Linked DNA regions of Thiorhodovibrio winogradskyi. The protein of the gene in region 1 interacts with the protein of each later gene in a pairwise test. Links are inferred from orthologs where the notes say so. Each region holds a gene or a part of one and is shown on either strand. Other genes may lie near its edges.

What was found.
Region 2: the proteins of ileS (region 1) and Thiowin_RS20995 interact in binary tests that used the Escherichia coli proteins (3 or more experiments, as listed by UniProt). The link is inferred for Thiorhodovibrio winogradskyi from one-to-one orthologs.

The regions. Positions count from the first base shown.
Region 1 is NZ_CP121472.1:820,042-835,824, forward strand. What follows is about bases 5,975-9,411. They hold ileS (isoleucine--tRNA ligase), read right to left. Parts: upstream 9,046-9,411; coding sequence 6,175-9,045; downstream 5,975-6,174. Other genes in these bases: lspA (signal peptidase II), read right to left, coding at 5,975-6,127; ribF (bifunctional riboflavin kinase/FAD synthetase), read right to left, coding at 9,198-9,411. Outside these bases: hemN (oxygen-independent coproporphyrinogen III oxidase), read left to right, coding at 1-2; bchJ (bacteriochlorophyll 4-vinyl reductase), read left to right, coding at 20-676; Thiowin_RS03730 (PAS domain S-box protein), read left to right, coding at 771-3,608; Thiowin_RS03735 (succinylglutamate desuccinylase/aspartoacylase family protein), read right to left, coding at 3,684-4,718; rimK (30S ribosomal protein S6--L-glutamate ligase), read right to left, coding at 4,740-5,645; more of lspA, read right to left, coding at 5,642-5,974; more of ribF, read right to left, coding at 9,412-10,172; murein biosynthesis integral membrane protein MurJ, read right to left, coding at 10,432-12,162; rpsT (30S ribosomal protein S20), read left to right, coding at 12,382-12,648; Thiowin_RS03770 (SulP family inorganic anion transporter), read right to left, coding at 12,851-14,587; Thiowin_RS03775 (aldolase catalytic domain-containing protein), read right to left, coding at 14,802-15,783. UniProt on the Escherichia coli protein: Catalyzes the attachment of isoleucine to tRNA(Ile). As IleRS can inadvertently accommodate and process structurally similar amino acids such as valine, to avoid such errors it has two additional distinct tRNA(Ile)-dependent editing activities.
Region 2 is NZ_CP121472.1:4,570,243-4,585,549, forward strand. Bases 1-2,961 are described here. They hold Thiowin_RS20995 (HyaD/HybD family hydrogenase maturation endopeptidase), read left to right. Parts: upstream 1-1,119; coding sequence 1,120-1,803; downstream 1,804-2,961. Other genes in these bases: Thiowin_RS20985 (nickel-dependent hydrogenase large subunit), read left to right, coding at 1-354; cybH (Ni/Fe-hydrogenase, b-type cytochrome subunit), read left to right, coding at 395-1,123; Thiowin_RS21000 (hydrogenase expression/formation C-terminal domain-containing protein), read left to right, coding at 1,800-2,696; Thiowin_RS21005 (diguanylate cyclase domain-containing protein), read left to right, coding at 2,801-2,961. Also shown: more of Thiowin_RS21005, read left to right, coding at 2,962-4,117; Thiowin_RS21010 (DUF4214 domain-containing protein), read right to left, coding at 4,216-5,820; Thiowin_RS21015 (choice-of-anchor I family protein), read left to right, coding at 6,155-10,405; Thiowin_RS21020 (acyltransferase family protein), read right to left, coding at 10,639-12,591; Thiowin_RS21025 (DUF4214 domain-containing protein), read right to left, coding at 12,768-13,703; Thiowin_RS21030 (DUF4214 domain-containing protein), read right to left, coding at 14,022-14,963.

The DNA.
Region 1 (15,783 bases):
GAGCGTTTTGTGAAGCCACATGTCCCAGTCAGATTTCCAGCCAGATTCCCAGTTGTATTCCCAGCTGCACTCACAGCCTGATAAAGAACAGCCAGCGCGCATTGGGCCCAATGCGATTATCCGTGTTGGCGAGGCGCTCTTGGCACTCGAGAACGCCGAGGTGGCGGAGCGAATTTTCGCCGTTGCTGGTCTATCCCGTTATCGTCAGACTCCGCCCTCGGAGATGGTGCCAGAGGCTGAGGTGATTGCATTGCAGCAGGCCCTGCGCGCGGAGCTCCCGGTTGATGCCGCCGCTGCTGTCTCGCGCGATGCCGGGCTACGCACCGGGGATTATCTGCTCGCGCACCGCATCCCCAAGCCGGCCCAGCGTGTGCTGAAATTGCTCCCTCCGGGGCCGGCCTGCCGCATGCTGCTGAAAGCGGTGGCGAAAAACGCCTGGACCTTTGTCGGCAGCGGTCACTATGGATTTGAGATGGGGCGCCCGGTGCGGGTTTCCATCGCCCAGTGTCCAATCTGCCGCGATGCCACAGCCAGTTTTCCGGTCTGCGATTTCTACGCCGGCGCCTTCGAGCGCTTGTGCCAAAGCCTGGTCAGTCCGCGTGCGCAAGTGCGCGAAACCCAGTGCCAAGCGCTTGGCGCCGCAGCCTGTCAGTTCGAGATCGACTGGCGGCGCTGAGTATTCCGTCCCTCGGTCGGTTGGCCCCAGTCTCCACTCCTCGGGGTCTCGTTTCGACCGCTCACGTCCAGTCCTTCTCAATTCACGGCATCCCATGCTGCCTTCCCTGGCATCTCTGTTCACAGCTCTGCTGCTCGGTGCCCTGCTGCCGGGCCTGTGGCTGGGCGCACGCCATCGACAAAAGAGTCACCTGTCTTCCGTGGGGCGTTCTGACGCGCCCCTGTGGACGTCGTCCAGCTTAATCGATCATTTGGCGGAGTCGGTCATTGTGCTGGACGGTGAAGGAGAGCTGCGTTTTGCTTCCCCCTCGTTTCAGGAACTCCTTGGTATCGAGAGTCCCGCTTTGCTGGGACGCAATCTGCTCGACTTTGTGCATCCAGATGAGCAGAGTGCCGTCATGGAGGTTCTGCAATGGCTGAAGGACGCCGACGCCGAGCATGTTGAGAGGCTCATGCCTGAACCTTTGGGCGCGCGCCCGCGTCTTTACTCCGAGCAACGCCTGTTCACCCTGGCTGGATGGTGTTGGTTTGGCTGGTCTTATACCCGTTTGCCCGCTGACAAGGGGGCGGCTTCGTCCATCATTGGTGTGGGGCGCGACATTGGCGCACGCAAACGCGTTGAGCAGGAACTGCGCAAAACCGAGTCCATTCTGGCCAGCGTCGGCGATCCAGTATCCCTGGTGGATACCAACTACGTGTATCGCTACGTCAATACAATCTATGAGCGGCTCATTGGGAAGCCGCGTGTCGCGATCATGGGCCACCGGGTATCGGACATCCTTGGTGAAAAGGTATTCAACAACCAGATCAAACATCGCCTGGACCGGTGTTTCGAGGGCGAAACCGTCACCTTCGATGACTGGTTTGAGCTGCAGCCCGGCAGTCGTTCCTTTATGTCGATGACCTATCGGCCCTACCGGGACGACGCTGGCAAGGTGATAGGGGCCGCGGTGACCGGCCGGGACAATTCGGCGCTGAGGCGCGCGCGCGATCAAGTCGAACTGGCTCTAGAGAAGTTTCGAGTGGTCTTCGAGCACTTCCCGCTCGGCATCCTGCTGATTGATGCGTTGGGCAATATTGCCGAGGCCAATCCGGTTGCGCATCGATTACTCGAGCATGGCTTTAACAGTTATCTTGGTCCCTATCAGGGGCCGCAAATCGAAGATCCAGCCTGGGCCTTTGTCGATGCCAATCAGCAGCCGTTGACGACCAGCTACTTGCCAATGGTGCGCGCGTTGCGCGAGCGATGTCTGGTGGCTGATGAGATTCTCGGCTGTCTGCGCGCTGACGGCAGCCTGCTGTGGCTGAATGTCACAGCAGCCCCTTTGCCAGGAAGCGCGCGGGCCGTGGTCGTCGCCCTTGAGGATGTTACCCTGCGCCGGTCTGCCGAGGCGGCGCAACAAGAATTGCTGGCCATGCGCGAGAGTGAACGCCGTTTTCGCATCATGGCCGATGGTGTGCCAATGATTTTGTGGGTGGCCGATCAGCATGGCGAACTTGAGTTTGCCAATGCCGTGTTTCGCCAGTTTTTTGGACTGCCCGCAGAAGCCTCTGGGCCGCTTGGTCAGCTGTGGTCGCAGGTGTTGCATCGCGAGGATCTGCATTCCCTGCAAGAGTCTTTGCGTGCCAACGCGCATCAGCCGTCGGGCTTCGAGATGCAATGTCGGGTGCGAGACCGCGATGGCGAATGGCGCTGGATGCAGGTATCAGCCGCGCCGCATCGCGCTAGCAGCGGTGAGGTGTTGGGCCTGGTGGGAGCCATGCAGGATATTAGTGCGCGCCGCCGCGCGGAGGCGGAATTGCGCAAATCCCGCGATCAGTTGCGCGAACGGGCCGAACGCCTGGCGCGCCTAACGTTGCAGCTAACCCTGACTGAGCAGCAGGAGCGGCTGCGGATCAGCTGCCTGTTGCACGATCATTTGCAGCAGGACATGGTGGCGGTCAAGTTTCAACTGGCCAAGCTGGCCGCGAATCCAAGTCTGGTTGGACAGGAGGGATTGGCGCAGGCCATTGCGCTGATTGATCAGGCGATATCCACCGGTCGCACGCTGAATGCCGACTTGAATCCACCGCTGTTGCATCACGGGAGCTTCGGCGCTGCCCTGGGCTGGTTGGCGGAGCGTTTCCGTGCTCGTCATGGATTGCAGGTGCACCTGCGGGTTGAGCTAGACCTGCGCTTCGAACAGGAACAATGGCGTATTCTGCTTTTTGAATCAGTGCGCGAACTCTTGTTGAATGTAGTCAAGCATGCCTCGGTTAGCGAGGCAGTTGTGACGCTCAGGCTCGAACAGGGTGGGGGCGTGCTGGTGCGAGTGGAAGATGCCGGGTGTGGATTCGGCCTCGACGACGGCGCGTCCGATGCAGGCATGGGGCTTGGTCTGGTGGCCATTCACGAGCGTTTGACCTTGCTCGATGGTAGGCTGACAGTCGCGAGCGGGGCGGGTCTGCGCGGGACAAGAGTTGCGCTGCGCGTGCCTTTGAGCAAGACCAGTCAGGAAGAAGTGGTTGTGCCTCGGCACTTGGCCGGAGTTGCACGCGCGAATCGGCTACCTAATGCGTCTAGGACCACGCGGAGCTTGCGGATTCTGCTCGCGGATGATCATGTCATGATCCGTCAGGCACTGGCCACTTTGCTAAATGCCGAGCCCGATATGCAGGTCGTGGGCGAGGCGTCCGACGGATTCGAGGCGATTGAGCTGGTGCAGCGACTTCTGCCCGATGTGGTGATCATGGATTTCACCATGCCCGAACTCGACGGACCTGCTGCAACGCGCCTGATCCGCGAGCACTGGAGGCAGGTGCGGGTGATTGGTCTCTCGGTGCAAGAGGACGAGCGCTGGGCGGCGGAGATGCGTGACGCCGGCGCCGAGGATGCAATCAGTAAGGCCGAAGTCAGCGAGGTTCTCATTGAGCGTCTGCGTGAAACTGTCTGATTTGGCAGGCCTGATTTGGCCTGATTGACTTGTCTGCTCTGCGCTGGGTTCAGCGCGGGCTGTTAGCGCCTGGACTCAGGTCGCGTCGACAAAGAGATCATCCGGTGGATCAAGCAGGCTCTGGAGTTGTTCGACCGACTCGACTGCCGCGTCCGTTTGGCCAAAGCGCGCGATATGAAAGAGTGCCTCTCCCTCGGTGACCAACGGCAGATTGGTGCGTCCGATGATGATGCCGCTCACCGGCGCATTGACCGGCGTGTCGCTGTCGCCAAAGGGGTCGGAGATAGTGGCGAGTTGTTCGCCACGGCCGACGCGCGCACCAAGACGCTTGACCTGGCCAAGCACGCCACTCTGACCGGCACGCGCCCACTGGGTCGAACGCGCCAGCGCTGGTTGGGTGGATGGTGCGCGCCGGGAACGCCGCAGCATGCCGAGGTGGCGCATCACGCCCAGCGCGCCGCGCAGACCGGCGCGAATGGCCAATTCATTAAAGCGCAGTGCCTCGCCACCTTCATAGACCAGCACCGGCACGCCGAGCGCGGCGGATTCCGCGCGCAGCGAGCCGTCGCGCAGTTCAGAATTAATAATCACCGGGGCGCCAAAGGCACTGGCCAAGTCGAGCAGGCCGATGTCATCCAGGGCCGCGCGAAGCTGCGGCAGGTTCTCCCGGTGCGCGGCGCCGGTGTGTAGATCGATGCCCAGATCGCTGTCTTTCACCACCTCGTTGAGCACAATGGCGGCCAGGCGCGCGGCCAAGGAGCCGCTTTCGGAGCCGGGAAAGCTGCGGTTTAAATCGCGCCGATCAGGCAGATAGCGCGACAGACGAATAAAGCCATAGACATTCACCACGGGCACGGCGAGCAGGGTGCCGTGCAGATGGCGCAGCGCGGTCATGGCGAGCAACCGGCGGATAATCTCGATGCCGTTGATTTCGTCGCCATGCACGGCGGCAGTGACGAACAGTCGCGGCCCCGGACGGCGTCCATGCAACACATGCACCGGAAGGACAACGGGGTTCTGGGTGAACAGGCTTGGCAGGGTGATGTCGACACGGGTGCGACTACCTGGGGCGATCAGCTGATCGGAGATCTTCAGAGGCGCGGGAGTCATGCCGCGGTGTGCCGGGCGCGCCTAACCCTTGCCACGGGTGCGTGTTTTTCCGGCGATAGCGTCCTTGACCAGAAAATCGATAATCATGCCAGCGATGTCCTTGTTGGTGGCGGCCTCGATGCCTTCGAGCCCGGGGGAGGAGTTGACCTCCATCACCAAAGGGCCGTGATTGGAGCGCAGGATATCCACGCCGGCCACATTGAGCCCAATGATGCGCGCCGCGCGCACGGCCGTTGAACGTTCCTCGGGTGTGATGCGGATCAGGTTGGCGCTACCGCCGCGATGCAGGTTGGAACGGAACTCACCCTCCTTGGCCTGGCGCTTCATCGCCGCCACCACCTTGTCGCCGATAACAAAGCAACGGATGTCAGTCCCGCGTGATTCCTTGATGTATTCCTGCACCAGAATGTTGACACGCAGCCCCATGAAGGCCTCGATCACGCTCTCGGCCGCCTGCTGGGTCTCGGCCAGCACCACGCCGATGCCCTGGGTGCCTTCCAGCAGTTTGATGACCAGGGGCGCGCCGCCGACCATTTTGATCAAATCCTGCACATCGTCGGGCGCGTGCGCAAAGCCCGTCACCGGCAATCCGATGCCCTTGCGCGAGAGCAACTGCAGCGAGCGCAGTTTGTCGCGCGCGCGGGTGATGGCGACGGACTCATTGAGCGGATAGACGCCCATCATCTCGAACTGGCGCAGTACCGCCGTGCCGTAGAAGGTCACGGAGGCGCCAATGCGCGGGATCACGGCATCGAAGCCCGACAGGGATTCGCCGCGATAATGAATCGAGGGCGCGTGCGAGGTGATGTTCATATAGCAGCGCAGCGCATCAATCACCCGCGCCTCATGCCCACGCGCGCGCGCGGCCTCGAGGATGCGTCGGGTCGAGTAGAGGCTGGGATTGCGCGAAAGGATGGCGATTTTCATGCGTCTCTTCCCGCTCGCAGGGTCTCGATCAACAGCAGTATCACGCCGAGGGTAATGGCACTGTCAGCCAGGTTGAAAGCCGGCCAGTGCCATTCACCATAATGGACATCGATGAAATCCACCACCCGCCCGGTGCGCAGGCGGTCGATCAGATTGCCGATGGCGCCGCCAATGAGAAGCGCCAGTGCCGCCGCGGTCAGGTGCTCGCGGGCGTTGAGGCGCAGCAGCCAGCTCACCAGCACAATGGTCACCAGTACCGCGAAGCCAGCAAAGAGCCAGCGTTGCCAGCCGCCGGCGTCGGCCAGCAGGCTAAAAGCAGCGCCCTCGTTGTGCATCAGCGTTAGGTTGAGCAGGGGCATGAGCGCGACCGGCTCGTGCAGCGGCAATAGGCGCTCGGCCAGCCCTTTGCTGAGCTGATCGAGCGCGATCACCATGGCGGACAGCCACAGCCAATGCGCTCGGCTCGGGTTGAATCCAGACATGCTGCCCCTGATCAGATCCCTCATCAAGCCCATCATCAAGCCCATCATCAAGCAAAGCGCCGGGTCTCGCCGGCGCCGGCGATGTTCTCGACACAGCGCCCGCACAGCCGCGGATGCTCGGCATGGGCGCCAACATCGGCGCGATGATGCCAGCAGCGCACGCATTTTGGGTGCGGGCTTGGGCGTACCTGGACGCGCAGCCCATCGGCGGCTTCGCTCGCGTCCGCCGGTGCCTGGTCGAGGGCATGCACTCGCGCCTCGGAGGTAATAAAGACAAAGCGCAGTTCATCGCCCAGCCGGTTTAGGATGCCGGCCAGCTCGGGCGCGCAGTAGAGCGCGATCTCAGCATCCAGGGCCGCACCGATCAGTCCGGACTTGCGCGCCTCTTCCAGTGCCTTGCCGATGGCCGCGCGGCACTCGAGCACTTGGTTCCAGGCCGCCGTGTCGAGCGGATCGCTGTCATCGAGCGCGAACAGGCTGTCATACCAGGTGGCGGTGAAGACGCTTGATGGAGGCTCCCGATGGGGATCGCGACCCGGCTCCCGACCAGGAATGTACTGCCAGAGTTCATCGGCGGTGAAGCTCAGGATGGGTGCGAGCCAGCGGCTCATGGCCTCGATAATGTGGTACATGGCGCTCTGACAGGAGCGCCGCGCGAGGCTGTCGGTGGCCGTGGTGTACTGGCGGTCCTTGATGACATCCAGGTAAAAACCGCCCATGTCGAGCACGCAAAAATTGTGCAGCCGGTGGTAGATCAGATGGAACTGATACTCCTGGTAGGCGCCGGTGATCTCCTGCTGCAGCTCCTGGGCACGCGCCACCGCCCAGCGATCAAGTGCGATCATCTCACCCGGGGCGACCAGATCCCGCGCGGGGTCGAAGCCGTCGAGATTGGCCAGCAGAAAGCGCGCGGTATTGCGAATGCGTCTATAGGCATCGGCGGTGCGCTTGAGGATCTCATCGGACACGCTCATTTCGCCGCGATAGTCGGTTGCCGCCACCCACAGGCGGATAATATCAGCGCCGAGGGTCTTGACCACCTGCTGGGGGCTGACCACATTACCCAGGGACTTTGACATCTTGCGTCCCTGCTGATCCACGGTAAAGCCATGGGTCAGGACGGTCTTGTAGGGTGCCCCGCTTCCACCAGGATTCACGCCAGGGCCCGTACCGGGTCCGTGCATGGCAACGGATGTCAGCAGCGAGGATTGGAACCAGCCGCGATGCTGGTCTGAGCCTTCGAGGTAAAGATCGGCCGGGGCCGTTAGGTCCGCGCGCTGTTCGAGCACGCAGGCGTGGGTCACGCCTGAGTCGAACCAGACATCAAGCGTGTCGGTCACCTTCACATAGTCCGCCGCCTCGGCCGCCGGCAGCAGGTCGCCCGCCTGCAGCTCGAACCAGGCATTGATGCCGCCCTGTTCAATGCGCCTGGCAACGGCTTCGATCAGTTCCGGCGTGCGTGGATGGCGGTCGCCGCTGTGCTTGTGCACTAGCAAGGTGATGGGCACGCCCCAGGTGCGCTGCCGGGAAATGCACCAGTCGGGTCGGTTGGCGACCATGCCGTGAATGCGTGACTGGCCCCAGTCGGGCAACCAGCGCACGGCATCGATGGCCTCCAGCGCCGCCTTCCTGAGTCCGCGTTGCTCCATGCCGATGAACCATTGTGGCGTGGCGCGGAAGATCACCGGCGTTTTGTGTCGCCAGCAGTGCGGATAGCTGTGGCTGAAGCGCGACGCACGCAGCAGGGCGCCCCGGGCTTTGAGGATTTCCACCACCTGTTCGTTGGCATCAAAGACATTTTCGCCCGCCAGCAGCGGGGTGCCGGGGATAAAACGCCCATCGCCGCCGACCGGGTTATCCACCCGCAGCTTGTAGCGGTTGCCGACCAGATAGTCCTCCAGACCATGACCGGGCGCGGTATGCACCGCACCTGTGCCGGCCTCCAGGGTGACATGCTCGCCCAGGATGACCGGCACTTCCCGATCATAAAAAGGATGGGCCAGTTTCATGCCCTCGAAGGCATGGCCGGGACCATAGGCAATCACCCGGTAATGGGCGATGTCCCAGCGATCCATGGCGTCCTTGATCAGCCCCTCGGCGATCAGCAGGCGTTCGCGCCCGCCATGGGGGCTGTTTGGCCCATCCTCCACCTGCACCAGGGCATATTCCAGATCTGGATTGAGCGCGACGGCCTGATTGGCCGGCAGGGTCCAGGGCGTGGTGGTCCAGATGACCACTGACATGGGGCCTTCGCCCCGCTTGGAATTGGGGCCGTCTGGGACCGCATGGCAGCGTGCGAACAGGGCGTCGTCTTCCTGCACCGGGAAGCGCACATCCACCGCGATGGATTCTTTTTCGGCGTATTCGACCTCGGCCTCGGCCAGGGCCGAGCCGCAGTCGATGCACCAGTGCACCGGCTTGGCGCCTTTGTGCAAATGCCCGGCCTCAATGATGCGCCCGAGCGAGCGCACGATCTCGGCCTCGAAGGCCGGGGCCATGGTCAGGTAGGGATTGGCCCAGTCGCCCAGCACGCCCAGACGCTTGAAGTCCTCGCGCTGGCCATCAACCTGTTTGCCCGCGTAGTCGCGGCAGGCATCGCGGAACTGGGTGGCGGTGATGCGATGACCCGGCTTGCCCTTTTTCTTCTCCACCTGCAGCTCAATCGGCAGCCCGTGACAGTCCCAGCCCGGCACATAGGGCGCGTCCAGGCCATCGAGGGTGCGAGCCTTGACGATGATGTCCTTGAGGATTTTGTTCACCGCATGGCCGATGTGAATGGCACCATTCGCATAGGGCGGACCATCGTGCAGAATGAACTTGGGCGCTCCGGCGCGCGCGGCGCGAATTTGGCCGTAAAGATCGCTCTGCTCCCAGCGCTTGAGCATCTCTGGCTCGCGCTGGGCGAGATTGCCCTTCATCGGAAACTCGGTCTTGGGGAGATTCAGGGTGTCTTTGTAGTCGGTGTCGGACTGAGTCACGGGGTTGCTGTCCTTGGTCGTTATCGTCGATTCGCCTTGTCGTGGCGAATCAGTTCTTGAAGCTGAATGTGGATGGGTAAAGGAGCTTGGCCCTAGGGCGCGAAAACCGCCCTGGCCGCCGCGCTGTCGCGAGCGATCTGTTCGCGCAGTGCCGCGAGGGATGAAAACTTCTGTTCCGGGCGCAGCCAGGCGCGAAATTCAACCCGCAGGTGCGCGCCATAGATGTCGCGCGCGAAGTCGAACAGATGCACCTCAAGTCGGGCCTTGGTGCCATTGACCGTGGGGCGAACACCAACGTTGGCCACGCCCGGCAGGGCGTCCCGGTCCCGTACCCGTGTCAGATCATGGTTTAGATCATGGGCCAGGTCATGCTTCAGGCCATGCACCAGCACCGCATAGACACCGCTCAGCGGCGTGGCATGCCGGTGCAGGTGAATGTTGGCTGTTGGAAAACCCAGTTCGCGCCCGCGCCTGTCGCCATGGGCGACCCGGCCATGCAGGCAGTAGGGCCGTCCCAGCAGCCGGCGCGCCAGGGCCAGATCGCCATCCGCCAGCGCCGCGCGCACCCGGGTGCTGCTGATGCGCTCCTCACCATCGCGCACCGTGGCGAGATTCGCAACCTCGAATCCATGGGCTTGGCCGTAATCGCTGAGCATGTGATAGTCGCCCGCGCGCTGACGGCCAAAGCGGAAATCGTCTCCCACCAGCAGATAACGCATGCCAAGCCCATCAACTAGCAGGCGGGAGACGAAGGCCTCGGGAGCAAGATCGGCCAGCGTCCGGTCGAAGCGCAGCACCACCAATTGCTCGATGCCGTCCGCGGCCATCACTCGCGCCTTCTCGCGCAGCCGGGTCAGTCGTGCCGGCGCCCGCGCGGGCGCGAAAAACTCCATCGGCTGCGGCTCGAAGGTGATCACGGTCGCCGGCACCTGGTGGCCACGGGCAAGCTCAAGCAGCCGCCGGAAGACGGCCCGATGGCCAAGATGCACGCCATCGAAGTTACCAATGGTCGCGACACAGCCGCGGTTGGAGGCACGCAGATTATGGAGGCCGCGGATTAGGCGCATGGGGGTCTGAGAGATGGTGGAAGCGGGCAGTTTGGGGACCGGTGATGCGGTCGGCCTTGTTGAAATGGAAACTCGGCTTCGGTGAGATGCGGGGGCATGGTTCTAATTGGGCAGCGCCCTCGGATTTTAAGTCCCCGCAGGGGCGCAATACCAAAGCCTGCCTTGACGTTTGTTTGATGGAGCTCGACATTTTAGCGGAAAACAAGGCCAAAGACGTGGTCGGTCTTGCGAGATTTCAAGAGCATCGATTTCAAGAGCATCATAGTGAAGGTCGTGAGCGAGTTGGCTCAGGCCAACTTTGCTCGTCTCGCGGCCTGGCCTGATCAGCTCTGCTGTTTGAATCCTGGTCTGCTGGGGTGGGTAGAGCGCAAGGTTGCCGTTCCGGGCGGACATGCTTTCCCCGAAATCCCAGCACTATAAGCGTCAGTGGATAGACTGATGCGCCGACTAGGATCAGGCCTGTCAGCGGTAATATGCCGTCGGCGAAGCCCGGGTCTCTTGAGACTGGCATTCTTGTTACTATCCACGCGATCAACAGTGCCATGACGGCGGTGCCGAGGGCTGAGCGCAGCAGCAGTCCGGACCAGCCAGGTCGTAGCTTGGCATGCTGCGCGCGCAGCATGGCTCGGAGGAGTAATCCGACGCCTAGGGCGGTTGCGACTGATGTGGCGAGCGCGAGACCCGCATGCCCAAAAGGCCTCATCAGCAGGACACTCAGAACTAGGTTGGTAGCCAGGCTGATCAGGCCGATGCGCAGCGGCGTTGTTAGATCGTTGCGGCTGAAAAAGCCGGGGGCGATCACCTTGTACGCCATGAAAAAAGGCAGGCCCAAGGCGTAGGCCATGAGTGCTCGCGAAGTCTGGTGGACATCCGCCGCATCGAAATGATCGGAAGAAAACAGGGTTGCGATCATGGGTTCGGCCAGCAGCAACAGGCCGGTGGCCGCTGGCAAGCCAAGCAACAGCACCCAGCGCAGCGCCCAGTCGAGTGTGGTGTTGAAGTCATCGGAACGCCCGGTCGCGTGGATGCGCGTGAGTCGCGGCAGTATGGCAGTGCCCAGGGCTGCACCAAGAATACCAAGCGGAAAATCCATCAGGCGCTCGGCGTAATAGAGCCAGGAAATGCTGCCGGCAAGCAGAAAGGACGCCAGCAGGGTGTCGAGCAGCAGGTTGATTTGCGTCACGGACATGCCAATCAGCGTGGGGCCCATGGCGGCCAGCAGGCGGGCCAGTTCCGGGTTGTGCCAGCTGATGCTTGGGGTGACTAGCAGCCCAAGGCGCGCCAGTGCGGCCAGTTGCAGGGCAAGCTGGGCCAGCCCACCGAAGAGAACACCCCAGGCGAGGGCAAAAACCGGTTGCTCGAGTCTGGGTGCGAGCAGCAAGGCGCAGCCGATCAGAGAGAGATTCAGCAGCGCTGGGGTCAGGGCAGGGACGGCGAAGTGCTCAAGGCTGTTGAGCACCGCGCCGGCCAGGGCCGTGAGACCGATGAACAGCAGATAGGGTAGCGTCAGGCGCAAGAGCGCGCTGGTTAATTGCAGTTGTTGGCCGTCCGCGCTAAAGCCGGGTGCCAGCAGCCACACCAGCACCGGGGCCGCGAGTAGGCCCAAGCCGGTGATCAGCAGCAGCAGTGCGGTGAGCGAACCGGCAAACTCGCTGATCAGCTTGCGCCTGGCCTCATGAGGGTCGCAGCCCTGACCGCCGGTGCGTGTCAGCGCTGGGATCAGGGCGGCGGCAAAAGCACCCTCGGCGAACAGCCGTCGCATCATATTGGGAAGCCGGAAAGCGACGAAGAAGGCATCAGTCGCCTGACTGGCGCCGAACAAACGCGCAATTAAAAAATCGCGCGCGAATCCGAGCAGGCGCGAGAGGAGTGTGCCGCCGCCGACCTGGGCAACAGCACCCGCGAGCGATGCGGAGGACTCGGCTTGAGACATGGAGAGCTTGGTCGAGCTGAGCTTGGTTGACAGCAATTCCAAATCTGGCTGTTTCATCTGGTGTAGAAACGGCTTCCAGCCGCTTCATGACGCGCCAAGATGGCGCGTCTACTGATAAACGGGCCAACAATCGGGCGCTGGATAACGAATTTTGGAATTGCTGCTTGGTTGAACTGTGGATTGACAGGGTGAGCGCAACACATTAGCATTGATCAGCTAACATGACCGAGAAGATTATAACGGTCTCATCCAACAGACTTTCGCGAGAGGATTCCCTTGGCTAATTCCGCTCAAGCCCGCAAGCGCGCTCGTCAGGCCGAGACACATCGCCAGCGCAACGCCGCGCAGCGCAGTCAGTTTCGCACCGCCCTGAAAAAAGTACTCAAGGCCATAGGTGCGGGCGACCAGGAGGCCGCAACCGCTGCCTATCAATCCGCAGTGCCGGTGATTGATCGGGCTGCCAACAAAGGACTGATTCATGGTAACAAGGCCGCACGGCACAAAAGCCGGCTCAATGCGCGTCTGCGTGCCATGGCGTCCTGACTTCAGACCCGGCCAGAGTCTGAAGTCTGACTGAAGGCTGATCGGGCGGGCCGTAATAGGTAAAAAAGCCGATGCGAGCTGGTCTCTCGCATCGGCTTTTTGTGCTTTCGCAAAACCCTGGCGCAAAACCCTGGTTGCCTTAGCGTGAAAGCAAGTTCGCCTGATGGATCTATTGTTTCATGTCAGGTGATCGGATCTTGACTTAACTGGTCAATCCTTCATTGCTCGCCCTGGGGTGGGGTTTCGGGTCCGCCTGGGGCTGAGTTTGGGTTTGACGCTGCCCAGCGCGGTCGGCGATGGCGGTTTTCAGCGCATCCGGGCGGTTGTCGATCCAGTTTTCCTCTGGTACCAGTTTCAGCAGGCCGAGACTCTCGAGTCGTTTGCGCGCGGCCGGCTGGGTGCCAGCAAAATACACCCGGCAGCCGTGCTGGGTGGCCTCGGTCACAGTGGTCTCAATCGCCATTGAGCTGGTCACGCCGATGTGGGGCACATCGGTCAGGTCGAGGATCAGGCTGCGGGCATTGGCGATCTCGGTCTGCTGGCGGGTGATAGCCTTGGCCGCGCCGAAGATCAGCGGGCCGCTTAAGCACAGCAGCGCGATGCCGTTGTCCGGGTCGCCGATGATTTTCTTCTCCTCATTGGTTGCCTTGGGGCAGTCCATGTCCGCCGCGTTCGCACCGCCTCCGAACAGCCGTACCCCTTCTGACTGCAGGTCCGCCAAGCGGCGAATGGTCAGGATGTTGGCGACGAAGAGCCCAATGCCGACAGCTGTGATTAGGTCGACAAAGACGGTCAGGGCGATGACGCCGTACATGATGAGCGCACCACGCGGGGAGACCCGGTGCGCGCGCCCGAGAAAATCCCAATCAACGATGTCGAGGCCAACCTTGATGGCAATGCCAGCAAGAACCGCGAGCGGAATCATTGAGACCAGCCCCGTGGCCCAGAGAACCACCACAGCCAGGATGATGGCGCGGGTGAGTCCGGAGAGTGCCGTGCGCGCGCCGGTCTGTATATTGACCACTGTTCCCATGGTGGCGCCAGCACCGGGCAGGCCACCGAACAGACCCGAGGCCAGGTTGCCAAGCCCCTGGCCGATGAGTTCCTTGTCCGAGTCGTGCTGAGTGCGCGTCAGACTGTCGGCGATCACGGATGTGAGCAGTGCGTCGATGGAGCCCAACATGGCCAGCACCAGGGCGTCAACAAGCACACTTTGCCACAGGTCAGGCGTTAGTGTCGGCAGATGCAGTGAAGGCAGGCCGGAGGGGATGGCGCCGATTTCCCGGTAAGCACCGCTGCCGATCACCAGTACCGCGATTAGGGTGCCGGCGACCAGTGCTAGCAACTGGGGTGGCAGCAGGCGGCGCAGGCGTTTGGGCATCAGCAGCAAAATGGCGAGTGAAATGCCACCGAGCAGCAGTTCATCGGGCTGAAAGGTGGCGGCCAGCTCCGGCAGTGCCTGTAAAGAACCGAGCACACCACCGCCCGGCGTTGGATGGCCGAGTAGCGCGGGTAATTGCAGAATGATCAGAATGAAGCCAATGCCCGACATGAAGCCCGAGATGACGGTGTAGGGCATCATGGTCACATAACGCCCGAGCTTCAGGATGCCGAACAGGATTTGAAACAGCCCGGCCAGCATCACGGTGGTGAAGGCGATGGCCATGCCGCCTTCGGGATTGGCGGCCAGGATGCTGGTGATGACCGCTGTCATGACTACCGTCATTGGGCCGGTGGGCTCGGAGATCAGGGTTGGGGTGCCGCCGAACAGGGCCGCGAACAGGCCCACCAGCACGGCGCCATAAAGTCCGGCCTCGGCGCCGGCGCCCGAGGCCACGCCAAAGGCCAGCGCCATCGGCAGGGCCACCACGGCGGCGGTCACGCCGCCGAAGAGGTCGCCGCGCAGGTTGTTGAAGTCAATGGTATTGAGTACGCGCATCACGAGTTCCCTGTTCTGATCCTGATCCAGATACTGGCCTTGGCCCTAGGCTTGAACGGCTCTGGCTTGGGCGAAACCGGCCTAACGCTCATGGTCCCGGTCACCCCGGGTGATGAATCCATGTGATTCACGGTAAGTATGGCGACTTCAGCGGTTTCTGAATAATCGCTGTTGGCAATACCCCGGATCAGCGATTGCTGATGGATGGCGCCCCTTAGATCTCGGCCACTACCTTGTCGTAGAAGGCGAGAAAATCGTCCGGCGTTGAACCCTCGCGCCACTCAATCGCCGCACGCGGATGCTGATTGAGCTGACCGGTAATATTGTAGGGCACCAGCGGACCCCACTCGATCTGACCGCGCAACGGCATGACATGGTGCTGAATCACCTCAATGATGGGGCGCACGTCGAACTTAGGATTCCGCAAGAAACCCAGCAGCAGCTCGGTGTGGCAGTTGCCGGCGCCACGGCCCATGCCGAAGATAGTTGCATCCACGCGATTGCAGCCAAGAATGATGGCCTCGATGGTGTTGGCGAAGGCAAGCTGCATATTGTTGTGCGCATGGATGCCAATCTCCTTGCCGCTGTCGGCCATGGCCGCCGCGTACTTGTGGTACAGGCGGTCGACCTGTTCGCGGTACAGGTAGCCAAAGCTGTCCACGATTACCATGGTGGAGGCCGGAGTCGGCGCGATAGCCTCCAGGACGGTGTCGATTTCCGACTCGGTGATGTTGGAGACCGCCATCAGATTAGCCGTAGTCTCATAGCCAATAGCGTGTGCATGGGAGATCATCTCTACCGCCTCCGAGACTTGGTGCGCGTAGAATGCAACGCGAATCACATCGAGCACACTGTCGGCGGCCGGTAGCAGTTCGGTTTTCCAGTCGCTTTTGCCAGCGTCGGCCATGGCGGCGAGCTTCAGGCCATTGGTGGCACTGTCATGGTCACCCACGACGCGTCGCATATCCTCCTCGTCACAATGGCGCCAGGGGCCGAATTGCTCCTTGGGGAAGGTTTTCTTGGAGTTCTTGTAGCCGATCTCCATGTAGTCGACGCCAGCGGCCAGGCAGGCGCGGTAAACGGCTGTCACAAAGGTATCGGTGAACTGATGCGCATTGATCAACCCCCCATCGCGCACGGTGCAGTCAAGTACCTTGAGTTCGGGGCGGTAGGTGATCCAAGGGGCTTTTTCGGAC
Region 2 (15,307 bases), 3.7 Mb from region 1 along the record:
GACACCGCCACCGCCAACACCGACCACTGGGAGCCGCGCTCCTGGCCCAAGCAGGCCAAAGGTGTCGGTACCACCGAGGCGCCACGCGGCGCGCTCGGTCACTGGGTGAGCATCGAGAAAGGCAAGATCGACAACTACCAGGCCGTGGTGCCCACCACTTGGAACGGCTCGCCGCGCGACCCCGAGGGCAAAATCGGCGCTTACGAGGCCGCACTGCTCGGCACGCCGCTGGCCAAGGCCGAGGAGCCGCTGGAGATTCTGCGCACCCTGCACAGCTTCGACCCCTGCCTGGCCTGTTCCACCCATGTCATCAGCCCGGACGGCGCGCCGCTAACCGAGATCCGTGTACGCTGATGCAACGGGACTTTTGCAACCGACCTCGGGGAGAGCGCTCATGAGCGAATCCATGATCGAGCCTTGGCGGGCACGCCGCCGCGGCGGTATCCCGGTGACCCGCCGCACCGCCGTTTATGTTTACCAGGCACCCTTGCGCGTCTGGCATTGGATCAATGCCCTATCCATCACGGTGCTGGCGATCACCGGCTGGCTGATCGCCAATCCACCGCCGACACTCGCTGGCGAGGCCAGCGACCATTTCCAAATGGGGTATATTCGCTTCTTTCATTTCGCCGCGGCCTACGTCTTTGCCGTCGGCTTTTTGTTCCGGCTCTACTGGGCCTTCGTCGGCAACAGCTATGCACGCCAGCTTTTCACCCTGCCGTTCTGGCGACGTGCGTTCTGGTCCGAGCTGTGGCACGAAATCCGCTGGTATGCCTTTCTGGAGCCCGAGCCACGCAAATACTATGGCCATAACCCGCTCGCGCATTTATTCATGGTGGTCATCATCACCGTCGGCGGCCTGGTAATGATCTTCACCGGCTTCGCGCTCTACTCCGAACAAAGCGGGCTTGGCGGTTGGCAGGATCAACTCTTCGGCTGGGTGCTCCCGCTGGTCGGACAGAGCCAAGATGTGCGCATGTGGCACCACTGGGGCATGTGGGTGATTGTTGTCTTCGTGATGCTGCATGTCTACAGCGCCGTGCGCGAGGATGTGATGTCGCGCCAGAGCCTGATCTCCACCATGATCAGCGGCTGGCGCATGTTCAAGGATGATCGGCCATGACGACGAGCGCCATCACCTCGGGCAGGGACCAGGTCCTGATCCTCGGCATCGGCAATCTGCTGTGGGCCGATGAGGGCTTTGGCGTGCGCTGCATCGAGGCCTTGAGCGCCCGCCATGCCTTCGATGCGCGCGTGCGGCTGCTCGATGGCGGCACCCAGGGCATTTATCTGGTCAACCAACTCGAGGGCGTCGGGCATTTGATCATCTTCGATGCCATCGACTACGACCTGCCGCCAGGGACGCTCAACGTCATGCGCGATGGGGACGTACCCCGCTTTCTCGGCGCCAAGAAAATGAGCCTGCACCAGGTCGGCTTCCAGAACGTGCTGGCCATGGCCGAACTGCTCGGCCAGCTGCCACCCAAGCTGCTGCTGATCGGCGTGCAACCCGAGCGGCTGGAAGACTATGGCGGCAGCCTCAGCCCGAGCGTCAAGGCCATGATCGAGCCGGCCCTGAGCGAGGCGCTGATCTATCTGCATGCCCAGGGAATTCGGCCTGTCACCACGGCCACCCAAACCGAGGCCGGTCACCTGGCCCATGCAACGCGCAACACCACGCGCATGCGAGATGGCGCCCATCCGCATCCGGCGCTGGCCTTGTCCGACTACGAGAACGGTCGCCCCTCGCCTACCCAGGCCTGGCGCCAAGGCGATCCACGCTTCCTGCCTGTCGGCCCATGACAACCACCACCACCCATATCGCCATGAGCACAGCCCCTAAAACTCAGCCCGCCTTGGACATCGCCGACTGCCCGCCAGCGATTGATGTCCTGGAACAACTGCGCGTCGGACTCGCACGCAGCATCGCCGGACGGCGCGCCCAGCCCCTGTCCATCGCATCCCTGAGTGCCGATGCCCACGCCCTGGTTATCGAAGCCTTGGGCGATGGCGAAATCCGTGCCGAACTCGACGCCACCGAGGCTCATCCGCGCGCCCTGCTCACGGAAACCAGCCTGACCGGTGTCTGGCGCTGGCGGCTGTTCGATCCGGCCGGCGGCTTGCTCGCGGATGTACTGGAGCCGGGCGATTGCCCCACACCCATGTACGAGCGCCCCTTTCAGGCCGCCAGAAACCGCATCGACTGGCCGCGAGACTCTTCAGAGGACAGCATGGACGCAGTCGCGGTGCTGGCCGAACTCGACACCTATCTTGACCTGCAGCCGGACAGCGATGCCGGCATCCAGGCCAACACCAGGAGGCTCGACATCAATGGCGCCAAAGACCTCTCCCACAGCGTCAATCTGAGCATGCTCCCCCAGAACCCGGCGGCCATGGCGTTGATCGAGCGCTGTCTCGGGCAAGGCCCGGCGCGGATGATCAACCTCGGTTATGGCCGCTGCCAGATCGAGGCCACCTCGGTGCGCCCAATTTGGCGGCTGCGTCATTTCAACAGCAGCGGACGCTTACTGCTTGATAGCATCGAAATCAGCCCAATACCCTCAGTCGTGCTGGCAACCACCCAGGACCTGACTGACAGCCATGAGAGGCTCGGCCAGTTGCTCGCCGCCATCGGTGACCATGGCCCGAGCAATTTCCCCAAAGGACAACCAAGGACTGCTCTCGGATGTGATTGATGCATGCTCCTGAACCGCGGCTTCCTGTCGCCGCACCCACGGGAGAGTCGACTAATCAGAGGGCCACGGCAACCCTGTGTCAAGAGCCCCGCTCGCCCTGCCCCATGCTGGCAACGGGCTTCGCGATTGTGTTTTTACTGCTGATGATCGAAGTGGCGCTGAGTCTTTCGCAAATGCACAGCATGCAGTCGCGCTTGGCCCAGGTGGTGGAAGAGTACAGTGTTCGCGCGGCCCTAGCGCAGGACATGCAGCGCAGCTCGCGCGAGCGTGCCATTGTCCTCCATGCCATGCTCTCCAGCGAGGATCCCTTTGAGCGCGATGAGCTCCTGGTGCAATTGCGCAACCTTGGTTCTGAGTTCCTGACAGCGCGTGACCGGATCGAGGCCATGGCGCTGAGCGAGGACGAACGCAAACTGCTGCGACAACAAGGCGAGCTCTCGCGCACCGCCGGCGCCCTGCAATACCAGGTCATCGACCTGCTTGCCGAGGAACGCATCCAGGAGGCCAAGGCCATTCTGCTGCGTCAGGCCATTCCCGCCCAGGAACGCGCGCTGGCCGTGATCCAAGATCTCGCCGCGCTGCAACAGGCGCACAATCGCGACGCCCTGACGGCGACCTCCGAAGAATTCCGCCGTGCCGACCGTCTACTGCTGATACTGGGCGGCGTGACCCTGTTGCTCAGCGCCTTGGTCGCGGGTTTCGTTTTGCATCGAACCGACGCCATGCTGGCCGCGCTCAAGCGTTCCAATGCTGAGTTACTGGATGCGAGGGAGCGTCTCGAAGAGCGCGTGGCCGAGCGCACCGCCGATCTGCGACGCGCCAACGCCAAGCTCCAAACCGAGATTCAGGAGCGCCGGCGCGCGCAGCGCGAACTGGCTTTCATCGCCACCCATGATGACCTCACCAAACTGCCCAACCGCGCACTCTTTAAAGAACACCTGGAACAGGGCCAGGCGCGCGCGCGACGCGCCGAGACGCGCCTGGCGCTCCTGTTTATCGATCTTGATGGATTCAAGGCCATCAACGACAGCCTGGGTCACGAGGCTGGTGACCAGGTGCTGCGCGAAGTCGCCCGCCGGCTAAAATCCCGGGTTCGGGAGCAAGACCTGGTCGCGCGTCTAGGCGGCGACGAATTCGCCCTGCTTCTGGAACAGGTCCATCAGCCCGAGGACGCGGCCAAGGTGGCGGACAAGGTCATCGACAGCCTCTCCCGTCCCATCGCCGTCGCCGGAGACATGCACCGGATCGGCGCCAGCATCGGCATCGCCTTCTATCCCGAGGATGCCAGGGATCCGGACGGACTGGTCCGTCTCGCCGACAACGCCATGTACGCGGCCAAAGGCTCGGGCAAGGGCCACTACAGATTTCATCGGGCACCTCGATTAACAGCTGGGATCGACCTCATGCCTTTTCAGTGGTAAGCCAAATCGATTCGTCAAGGAAAGCACGACAAAAACGGACCAGCTCGCGTTCGACACGCTTCCTCATGCCCGGGGCTCAAGCAAGGGGCCCGAACAAGTTAGGTCAAATAATCGATCCCATGCTCTATCGCGCCTATGACGTTCAACTGGTTTTCGCTGCTCTCGGCAAAACCAGCCAATACATCAGCACGACCCAGGCTACCTGCATCGAGGCTAGCAACCCAAAAGTCGAATCCACCTTGGTCATACTGTCGGTCGAGCACGTTGCTGTAGAGTGCCTCAATGTAATCCGTATTGGTAAGATTAGCTCCATAGAGGGAGCGGAATTCCAAGCTCTCCAGAAAATTCCGCGCTACCTCGGTGATCAAGGTGCCATTGTCCATGACCCCGATCCAGTAGGAAAGCCCTCCAATATCAGGGGAACGATCAAAGGCCGCCTTGTAGATCCGGTAGGCCTGCCCTGCCGTCTCTCCTATATCGACGTCCAGAGCCACCGCGCCGTCGCTGAAAATGACCCGCTCAATCCCCTCCAGGCGATCAGTTCCATAGCTTCCGCTCCCATCGATCAGCTGAAAAATGTCCTCCTCGACCCGAGTAACGATAAAACGCGACCGCTCGCCCCAGTAGGTGATAGCATCTAGCAGTTCCGCTCCAATAATGGTGTCGTCCCCGGCGCTGCCCGTGAAGCGATTCTCAATACCGGCGATGCCCCACTGCGTCTCGGACGCGCCAGGCAAGCTCCCGTCACCCAAGGCAAGTGCGCGCAGCCCGGAGTAACTATAACTGCCGTCATCGAAGCCAATCGTTTCAATGGTATTGTGGATAAACTGCGAGACGCCGTTGCTTGTCGCCGTGAGCCAATCGCCGCTCGCTTCGTAGGTATAGGAGGCAGTGCTCCCCAAAAGGGTCAGGGAATCATTCCCGCCTTGTCCATCCCATGCCGCGCTTTCCCATCCCCCGCTGAATGACTCGTCGTGGGAGGTTCCGGAGTAGTACTTGACCGCCCCATCCACTCCATAATCGCCAGCCAGCCCATCGATACCATAGAGATAGACCAGGGCCGAGATATCATACTCTTGAAAGGTACTCTTAAATCCGCCGCTGCCATCGGTATAGGACATGACACTGTTGTCCGTGTTATCCGCGGAAGTGGGCAGCTTAAAGGGAGCTTCAAACGGGTGCTGCAACCCCAAGGCATGGCCAATCTCGTGGAGTAGCGTCTCGTACCCTTGCGTCCCCTTGACCGGGTTTGCATTCTGGAACGCCCATTCATTGTTATCGAGAAAAACACCGCGATCCGTCGTGTACGACGTAATTCTTCCCGAATCCGGCGCATACCTCCAATAGTCGTTGCGCGAGGCTTTTCCGGAGGTACTGGCGGCGCCCCAGATGTCGCAATAGCCGAACAGGATATCGGCGCTGCCCGAGGCGCTCTCCACGAAGTTGATGCCAGTCACCGCGGCCGCATGGTCCATGATCTCCCGAGCCGCAGCGCGCTGAACGCTGTTGAACGGGTAGGTGGTATCAGCGGTGACTTCCCGTTCCAAACCTGCGGTGGCGGAAACCTCGAAGGTGTAACTGACGGTATTGTCGGAACGACTGACGGCCAGCGGGTTGAGATCCACCCGCCCACTGTCGGCACTGATCAATGCATCGATCCAATTGGCATTCGAGTAGAGCGTGGTTAAATCCGAGATATTCATAGAATCCTCGACACATGTATAGTTTCCAGCTCGTCGCGGAAAACCACTGACGCGACATTTAGGGGCTGAGACAGCACGAAGGTGCCCACCCTTTGTCTAGGCATAGCTCAAGCATAGTTCAAAGCAGCAAAGCCGTCCCTGGGCTCGAAAGCCTTCGGAGTAACCGAGTGAAAGGTGGCGCCGTCACAAAAACATCATAGAAAGCTGCCAAGCTCTTGCGCTGGTGCGTTTCCATGGCTCACGAACAGCCCTGTTCGCCTGACGTCATCCGCGTTCCGCGACCCCTTCACCAATAGTATTAGGTTGCTGCTCCCAGCGAGAGAGGTTTTTTCACATGAGCGATTCCAGCTTGCAAGTCTTCCAGCACCCTGGCCTGTCCCTGAACCTGATTCACAGATTCGACCCCGGATCGGGCGAGGCCGGGGCCGAAAGTGTTGTGGCAGAAAGCAATGTCCTTTTTGTCACCAATGGCGCAGACGCGCGTATTGAAATATTTAGCCCCGGAATCGAAGGCAGCCTCGCGCGGATCGATCTGAGTGCCACCCCGGGGTTTGACGACCTCACCTCGGTCGCCGCGAAAAATGGTCTGGTCGCGGTCGCGATCAAACTCGTCGACAGCGAGGGTAACCTCGCGCCGGGCAAGGTTGCCATTTACGATGCCAGCGATCTCGGCGATATCCGCTTGCTGGAACAGATCGAAGTCGGCTTCCTGCCGGACATGTTGACCTTCTCAGAGGATGGCAAACAGCTCTACGTAGCCATTGAGGGAGAGGCAGTCGAGAGCGTTGCAACACCTGGCGGCGTGACCATCATCGACTTACCAACAGACTATGATGGCAGCACCGTGCCAGCGACCGCGACCTTCGTCGGCTTCAGTGAGTTCGACAGTCAGATCGAAGCTCTGCGCGCCCAGGGCGTGCGCATCTTTCCTGGAGAGGCACCCTCGACAGACTTCGAGCCGGAATACATCGCCATCGACCCGACCACCGGCGACCTGCTCGTTACCCTCCAGGAGGCCAACACAGTCGCGCGCATCGACCCGACGGCCAAAACCGTTCTCGCCCTCTATCCCATGGGCATACGCGATCACAGCCAGGACGGCAACGGCCTCGATCCCTCCGACCGCGACGACGGCATCAACATCGCCAATTGGCCAGTCTTCGGCATGCCGATGCCCGACGCCATCGCCACCTTCCAGGTCGACGGCCAGACCTACTACATCACCGCCAACGAGGGTGACGCGCGTGACCTGGCGGAAAACGAGGCGCGCATCAAGGATCTCACGCTCGACCCGACCGCCTTCCCCGACGCCGCCACTCTGCAGGAAGACGAAAACCTCGGCCGCCTTCAAGTATCAACCTTCGACGGAGACACCGACAACGACGGTGACCAGGACGCGCTCTTCTCCTACGGTTCGCGCTCCTTCAGCATTTACGACGCAGACGGCAACCTGGTCTTCGACAGCGGGGACCACCTCGAACAGCTCATCTCCGCGCGCGCGCCCTGGCGGTTCAACAACGACGACGGTGAGCCCATCGCCACCGAAGGCGACAACCGCTCCGACGCCAAGGGACCGGAACCAGAGGCGGTCGCGGTGCTTGAAGTCGAGGGTCGCGTGTTGGCTTTCATCGGCCTTGAGCGCGATTCCGGCGTCGCCGCCTACGACGTCACCGACCCCAGGGCCCCCGTCTTTCTCGATTACATCGATGGCTTCGCCGCCGGCGATATTGCCCCGGAAACCATCGCCGTTATCAACGCCCAGGACAGCGGCACCGGCAACCCGCAGATCGCCATCGCCTACGAGGGCAGCGGCACCACGAGCGTCTACGATATTAACCAGGCCGCCTACAGCCTCGAGCTGCTGCACCTGACCGACCAGGAGGCCGCCTACGGCGCCATCGAGGACGCCCCGCGCCTATCCGGCGTGCTCAACGCACTCAAGGCCCAGGATCTTGGCAATGACGGCATGGAGGACAACACCCTGGTACTCTCCTCCGGCGACGCCATCATCCCTGGCCTGTTCTTCAGCGCCTCGGCGGACGTCTATGGCGAGGCCGGTGTGGCCGATATCCTGATCCAAAATGAACTCGGCGTTCAGGCAATCGCCTTCGGCAACCACGAATTCGACTTCGGCACCGAATTCCTTGCCAGCCTGATCGACGGCAGCGCGGCGGAAGACTTTTCCGGAACCGCCATGCCCTACCTGTCCGGCAACCTCGACTTCAGCACCGACCCCAACCTCGCCGGCCTGGTGGTATCCGACGCCCAGGCACCACGGGCGAATAGCATCGCCGCCTCCACTTACTTCGAGGTTGGCGGCGAGAAGATCGGTGTACTCGGCGCCACCACACCAACGCTCGCCAGCATCTCCTCCCCCGGCACCGTCGGCATTCAGCCCGCGGGTTTCAGCACCAACCCCACGCCCGAGGATCTCGACGCCCTCGCCGCCGTTATCCAGGCGGATGTCGATGCGCTCCTTGCCGCGCATCCCGACATGGACAAAGTCATACTGCTTGCGCACATGCAGCAAATCAGCATCGAACAGGAACTGGCCACCCGCCTCAGCGACGTCGACATCATCGTCGCCGGCGGTTCCAACACGCGCCTGTTCGACGGCAACGATAGCCTTCGCGCCGGAGACACCGACCAGGGTCCCTACCCGATCTTCACTACCGATAGCGACGGCAACCCCATCGCCGTCGTCAACACCGACGGCAGTTACAAATACTTGGGCCGCCTGGTCATCGACTTCGACGCCAATGGCCACATCCTACCCGGGAGTTACGACCCCACCGTCAGCGGCGCCTACGCCACCGACGCCGCCGGACTGGCGGCGCTCGACGCCGAAAGCCTCATCGACCCCGACATTCAGAACATTGCCAACGCCATCGAGGACGCCATCCTGGCCAAGGAGTCCAATGTCTTTGGCCTCAGCGAGGTGTTCCTTAACGGCAATCGCTCCGGCGGCTCAACCGACGGCGTGCGCACCCAGGAGACCAACCTCGGAAATCTCACCGCCGACGCAAACCTCGCCATCGCCAACCAGATAGCGGTGGAACGCGGTGAAACCGAAGCAGTCGTGCTCTCAATCAAGAACGGCGGCGGGATCCGCGCATCCATCGGCCAGACAGTGGTTCCCCCCGGTGGCACCGAGGCACAACGCCTGCCGAACGAGGAAATCCCGGGCGTCAAACCCGCTGGCGGCATCAGCGAGAACGACATCGCCACAACCCTGGCATTCAACAACGGACTGACACTCATGACCCTGACCGGCGCGGAAATCGCCGCCCTCTTTGAACATGGGATCGGCGGCCTGCCAGATGCCTCCGGCCGTTTCCCACAGATCTCAGGCGCCAAATTCAGCTTCGACCCCGACGCGCCAGCCGGGGAGCGCCTGATCAACGCTAGTCTGTTCGACGACAAGGGTGACCTCCTCGCCGATCTGGTCCGTGATGGCGAATTGGTCGAAGCCAACGCCAACGCCACCTTCCGGGTGGTGACGCTAAACTTCCTCGCCGAGCCACGATTCGATGACGCTGGCAACTACATCGGCGGCGGCGACGGTTATCCCTTCCCCAACACCAACACCGACCCAAGTGTTGGTGCCGTCGCCGACCCATCGGTCGTCGCCCGCATCAACCTGGTGCAACTCGCTGAGGACGACACCACTACCGCCGACGGCAATGCCACCTTCGCGCCCGATGGCAGCGAGCAGGACGCATTGGCAGAGTACCTTTACGACAACTTCATGACCACGCCCTATGCCGAGGCCGATGTCGAAGCCGCCTGGGATACGAGAATCCGTAACATCGATCCGCATCGCGGCGACGCCAGCACGGATCCAGGCGACGGCACCCTGATTAAGGGCGTTAGTGTCCTCGGCGGCGACGGGGATAACCTGTTCGTGGGCAGTGCCGGCGACGACATCTTCGAGGGCGGTGCTGGCAACGACAGCTTCACCGGCTTGGGCGACCAGAGTGGAGATTTCTTCTACGGCGGAGATGGCATCGACATCGCCGTTTTTCGCGGCGTCCTTGCCGATTACAGCATCAGCGCCTCGGATGCAATCACTGATTTGCGCGGCGGCACCGAAAAGCTCAATGGCCTGGTGGTGGTCGACCAGCAATCCGGTCGGGACGGCACCGACTACCTCGTCGGCACCGAGCGTCTAGCCTTCGAGGATGTCAGTCTCGCCTTTGACATTGATGGGTCCGCGGGCCAGGCTTACCGTCTCTACGAGGCGGCTTTTGGGCGCACCCCTGACTTGACTGGCATCGGTCACTTCATTGGCCAACTGGATGCCGGCGTTTCGCTGACACAAATCGCCCAGTCTTTCATCGACAGCGCCGAGTTCTTTTCACGCAATGGCGCAAATCCCAACAACGCTGAATTCATCACGGCAATCTACGCAAACATCCTTGATCGCGCCCCTGACACCAAGGGTCTCGCGTTTTGGGACGACGCGCTGGAAAACGGCTTGAGCCGCGCGCATTTCCTGGTGAACATTTCAGAGTCGGCGGAAAGTCAAGAGAACGTCATCGAGTTAATCGGAAGCGGAATCCAATATCTGGACCTCCCGCTCTAAAGCGTTCCAGTTCATTGCGCGACTGACGCGCGCACGACAAACCTGGCCCGTCGGCGCAAACGCCGACGGGTTTTTTTGCAGCAGCAGTCGCCTTTGGCCTTATCTATGATCAAGGCCCAAGGAACAGATTGCATCGACCAAGCCCATCAGCATGCCGTGTTTCAGACAGCCTTAGTCATAACATGCTCTCGGGATTGATCATCCGACTCGGTCGAACGCAAAGATCGAAACCGTCACTTCAGACCACTGCCGTCAAGCTGGCTAAGCTGTTTGACGGACCAGATGGCGCTGACCAAGTCCTCGAAGCTTGGATACAACACTTGATTGCCGTATGCGCTGAGATGATCCGCGTCGAAGAACAACGGTTTCTCGCCATCGAAAGCCGAGCAGGTCGATCCCGGACAAAGAATTGGGAATGGATCCCAGACGTGCAGTGCGGGAAAACGTTGCTGGAGCCTTTGTAACGAGTCCATCACTCCGGCGCGATGCTCCACAAGCATTTCCCGCGGCATCGTCATGCCGCCGGCACAAATGGGGTTATGACGGTTGAACCAGTCCGCGCAACGAAAGGGAGGAGCGAGAAACACCGGCTTTGGCGCATCAATGACCACCTCAAGCCCCTGCTTCAGCAATCGCTCGAGCAGATAGTTGGCTTCCTCAAGCGCCTTCTCACGATCCGCAACACTGTCCCGGGCAGCGATCACCTGATCACGCGGAAAAACCGCGTACTGATCCACAAAACGGTACATACGAAGCGCAGCCAGGAAGACGATGTCACCCGGCAGGGCGCGCCCCTCAATCCGCTGCAAAGCTTGTTCGACCAAGTCCACGCAAGCGGGGCCCGCATTCCTGAGCAGACTAGCCGGAGTGCATGCTCCGGCAAAGTCAATCGTGGTCACGACCCCACGGCGCTCGCTAAGCGCTTGCAGCATGGTGGCATAGGCACCAGCATGCGAGTCCCCAAGCGCAAAGAGTTGGCGGCCTTGAAGATCTTGTTCATGACTGCCGGTCGCCCCCGGCCAAGCGAGGGGATACCACAATTCCCTATCCTTGGTGACACTGAGACTCAGTTGCGCACGTGAATTTAGCATTTCCTGCGCGACAGAAAACGACAACACGATGGTTGCGACGCCAGCAGTCACCGTCTTCCAGTTTGCCTGTCGCCGGCTCCACCCGTTCCGCCTCACCGGCACCTCGACAAAGCGATAGGAAGCCTCCGCGAGCAAGAAAGACAGCAAGACAGCCATCAACAACTGCCACCCATATTCCAACCCGAGGGTCCAACGCATCATTACATAGACAGGCCAGTGCCACAGGTACAGTGAATAGGAAATCTTCCCGACATGAATGGCCGCGGGATGTTCCAACAGACGTTGGGGCCAAGGCTTGGCCGCCTTGTCAGCTGCCACGGCAATCGCCGCGATGACAAGAGAGGTGCCCAAAACTGCCGGCAGCGCCCATGGAAAGGGCATCGCCCCTTTATCGGACCAGCCGAGCCCAAACATGACCAAACCAAGCCCCGCTGTCAAAAAGAGTATTCGCTGCGTCTCGTTGCGCGCAATCAACACCCCCCTTTGGTGCAACTTAAACAGGAGGCCGCCCGCGGCAAGCTCCCAAAATCGACTCGGCAGAAGGTAAAACGCATGATCAAGGGATCGCGGAGTCTCCCACCACGCATACACCAGTGACGCGGCCATTAGCACCACCAGTAAGGCCTCGGCACTCAGGCCAGCCAAGCCCCGGCGGTGTCGAAAATGAATCCAGACAAAAAAGATCAGCGGAAACACCACATAGAACTGTTCTTCGACCCCGAGCGACCAAGTGTGCGTAAAAGGATTGAACTCCGCGCGCGGAGAAAAGTAGCCGTCATCGAACAGCACCAGAGCGACGTTGCTAACGCCGAAAAAGGCGAACAATCCGGTCCTATGGCTCGTTTCGCTAAGCCATGCCTCGGGAATCAAGGCAATGCTCGCCAGCATCACCAGCAACAGGCAAAGGATCAATGCCGGAAAGATGCGCAGAATGCGGCGCGCGTAAAAACCGAGCGTAAAACTCAGGAAATGCCTCGCCTGGTCACGCGCCAAAGAACCGCTCACCACATACCCGGAAATAACAAAAAAGATGTCGACCCCCGTGAAACCGCCGGGCAGCCAGCGCGGTTCCAAGTGGTAGACAAGTACGGCCATGACAGCCAACGCACGCAGTCCGTCGATACTAGGAATGTACCGCCCACGCCCTCTCCCCAACACCCCAGAATCTGTCATGTCTGTCCTGACGATTGTAGATTCATCCAGTTACCCTGAACCACTTAGGACATTGCGCTTGCAATGACCCAGCACGACCAAGCACGCACACTTCAGGATCAAAAGAACCAGTCGTCTCCCACCTGATACAGCGTATCCACATAGGCCGCCTGACTGCGATTTTCCGTGCTGTCGGCAAAGAACATCAGAACCTCTTCTCGAGCAAGCCCGCGCTGCGCCATCGCATCTTCCCAATAGGCAAAACCCGCCGTGTCGGGCAGTCTGCCCAGAACATTTTCGTACATAACACCAAGGAACCTCTGCGCCGACATGACATCGTCGTCGCCATAACGGTTTGTGAATTCCGGCGAATCAAGAAAAGCACCGGCGATCAACTCGAGCGACATGCCGTTGGCACGCTGATCGATCCAGAAATTCAAGCCATGGACATCCGGATCTCTTCCCAGACCCGCACTATAGAGCAGCGCGACAGTTGTTGCCTCCGACCGCGTGATTTCAACACCTGGATAGACTTCATAATGTGCCGCCCAAGCGCCAGCTTGCAAGATCATGCTGTCCAAGTACTGTGGATCCCCGAACAAGGCCTCGGATGAGAGATGTCCAAGCGCTTCTGGCGAGGACTCGATGATCTGTCGATACTCCTCGTAACTAAATGTGCCCAAACTTGTCGACATGGTCTCGATGCGATTAGCGGGATCCTTCCAGTCCAAAAAAAGAACACCCGATGTCAGCGACAGATTAAAGATGCCAAAATGCCTTTCGTCCACCAGAAAGCCCAGATAGGGTTCAGTCATTGCCCCGGTAATCTCGTAAAAGACATCATCCGGGGAATTGCCCGCGTCTTGAATAATGGTAATAGAACCTGGGCGAGCGGCATAGTAATCCCCGCCTGAACCTCCAACGAAATAGGCGTTGTTGGCATTATCATTCAAAAACCAGTCGGCTCCAGCCGAACCGAAATAAATGCTGTCGTCTTCCGCGTTGAAGCTATCAGCACCATGAGTGCCAACTTCCACTAGATAAGATCCAATCATTGTGACTTTCCTGTTTCAATCTTTACCAAGATACTGACACACACCGCCGCGGAAGACAGTGAAAGCGCGCGGAGCGCGCATTCGCCGTCATAAGGGCTTCCAACCTTGATGGTCACGCGCCAGGATGGCCTCTTGAGGCAAGCGGACAACCCACGTTGGCCTATCGTTTTCCCAGGACTTGAAGGAACACAACAACATCCATCCACCACCCTGCCGCAACCGGCACCTCAATAATGTCGAACCATCCATTTTATCAGCGAAAAAGTTATCAGCGAAAAAAATATTAGCGAAAAAGGCGCGCAAAGTGAATAGCGCGCATCAGATCAGGGTAAACAAATTATCCTCGACTGGAAACATTAAGTCGATATAGGTGGCATTAGCACGATTCTCCGCGCTGTCGGCGAAAAACATCAGGACATCTTCCCGATCAAGTCGCCCCTGGGTCATTTCCGCCTCCCAAAAGACGAATCCTCCCTCATCTGGCAGCCTTCCGAGAACATTTTGGTACATGACGGTGATAAACCAATGCGTGGACATGAGGTCATCATCTCCGTAATTGGTGGTGAATTCAACCGATTCGAGAAAGGCACCGGCGATAGTCTCGAGCGACATGCCAGCAACGCGTTGATCGATCCAAAAATTCAATCCACTGACATCCGGCTCCCTTCCCAAAGCCGCGCCATAGAGCAGTGCGACATTAATTGCCTCAGCGCGCGTGATCTGAACACCAGTATTGAACTCATAATGCGCTGACGACGAGTATGCCTGACCCATCATAGTATCCGGAAAGTCCGGGTTCACAAAGGACGTCTCAGAGCGGATCTGCCCCAGCGCTTCGGGTAAAGGTAGGATGCAATCTCGATAGTCCTCGAAATCTTGCCTTCCGTTGGTGGTCGAGAAGATCTCAATACGATTTGCTGAGTCCTCCCAATCCACAATAAGCACCTTTGTTGCAAGCGTTCTCTCGGGAACAGCCAAATGTCTATTATCGACAATCAAATCCACAGGGACTTCTATCAATGCTCCCACTATTTCGTGACACAGACCCCAAGGGGAATTGCCAGCATCCTGAATGTTATTCAATACACCCGGTTTCGCCACATATTTATCCACGTCTGAACCCCCGACAAAATCGTCATCGGCCACCCTGTCATTTCCACACCGATCCCCCACGGAGCCACCGAAGTCAATCCTTGCTTCACCCGCCGTGACGCTGTCAATCGCATTTTCAACGACTGCAACCTGATAGGTTCCAACCATGATCACTCTCCGGTATCAAGCATTGCCTGTAAGCTGAAGACTTCACCTCAGTATACTCGCGGCAAGTTGATCGAACCCAAGTCTCCCTCCCGTTTCGGCATTGCCGCATGCAACAAAGACAGGTTATCCCCGTCGGCCGGTGATGTTGTTCCTCGCTGCACTCAATGCCCATGGACCGATGATGGAAGGATGTCGCGACTATTACTGGGATGCTAGCTGACAAAGCAAGCAGCTGGCTCCTGTTGTCGAGAGGATCCGCGGCGGCAACTGTTGCTCCATCAGGCTCCGCCACGAGGGTACTCATCATCGGTTTGCAACCCCTCCCGGCGCTAAGATTTTCTAAA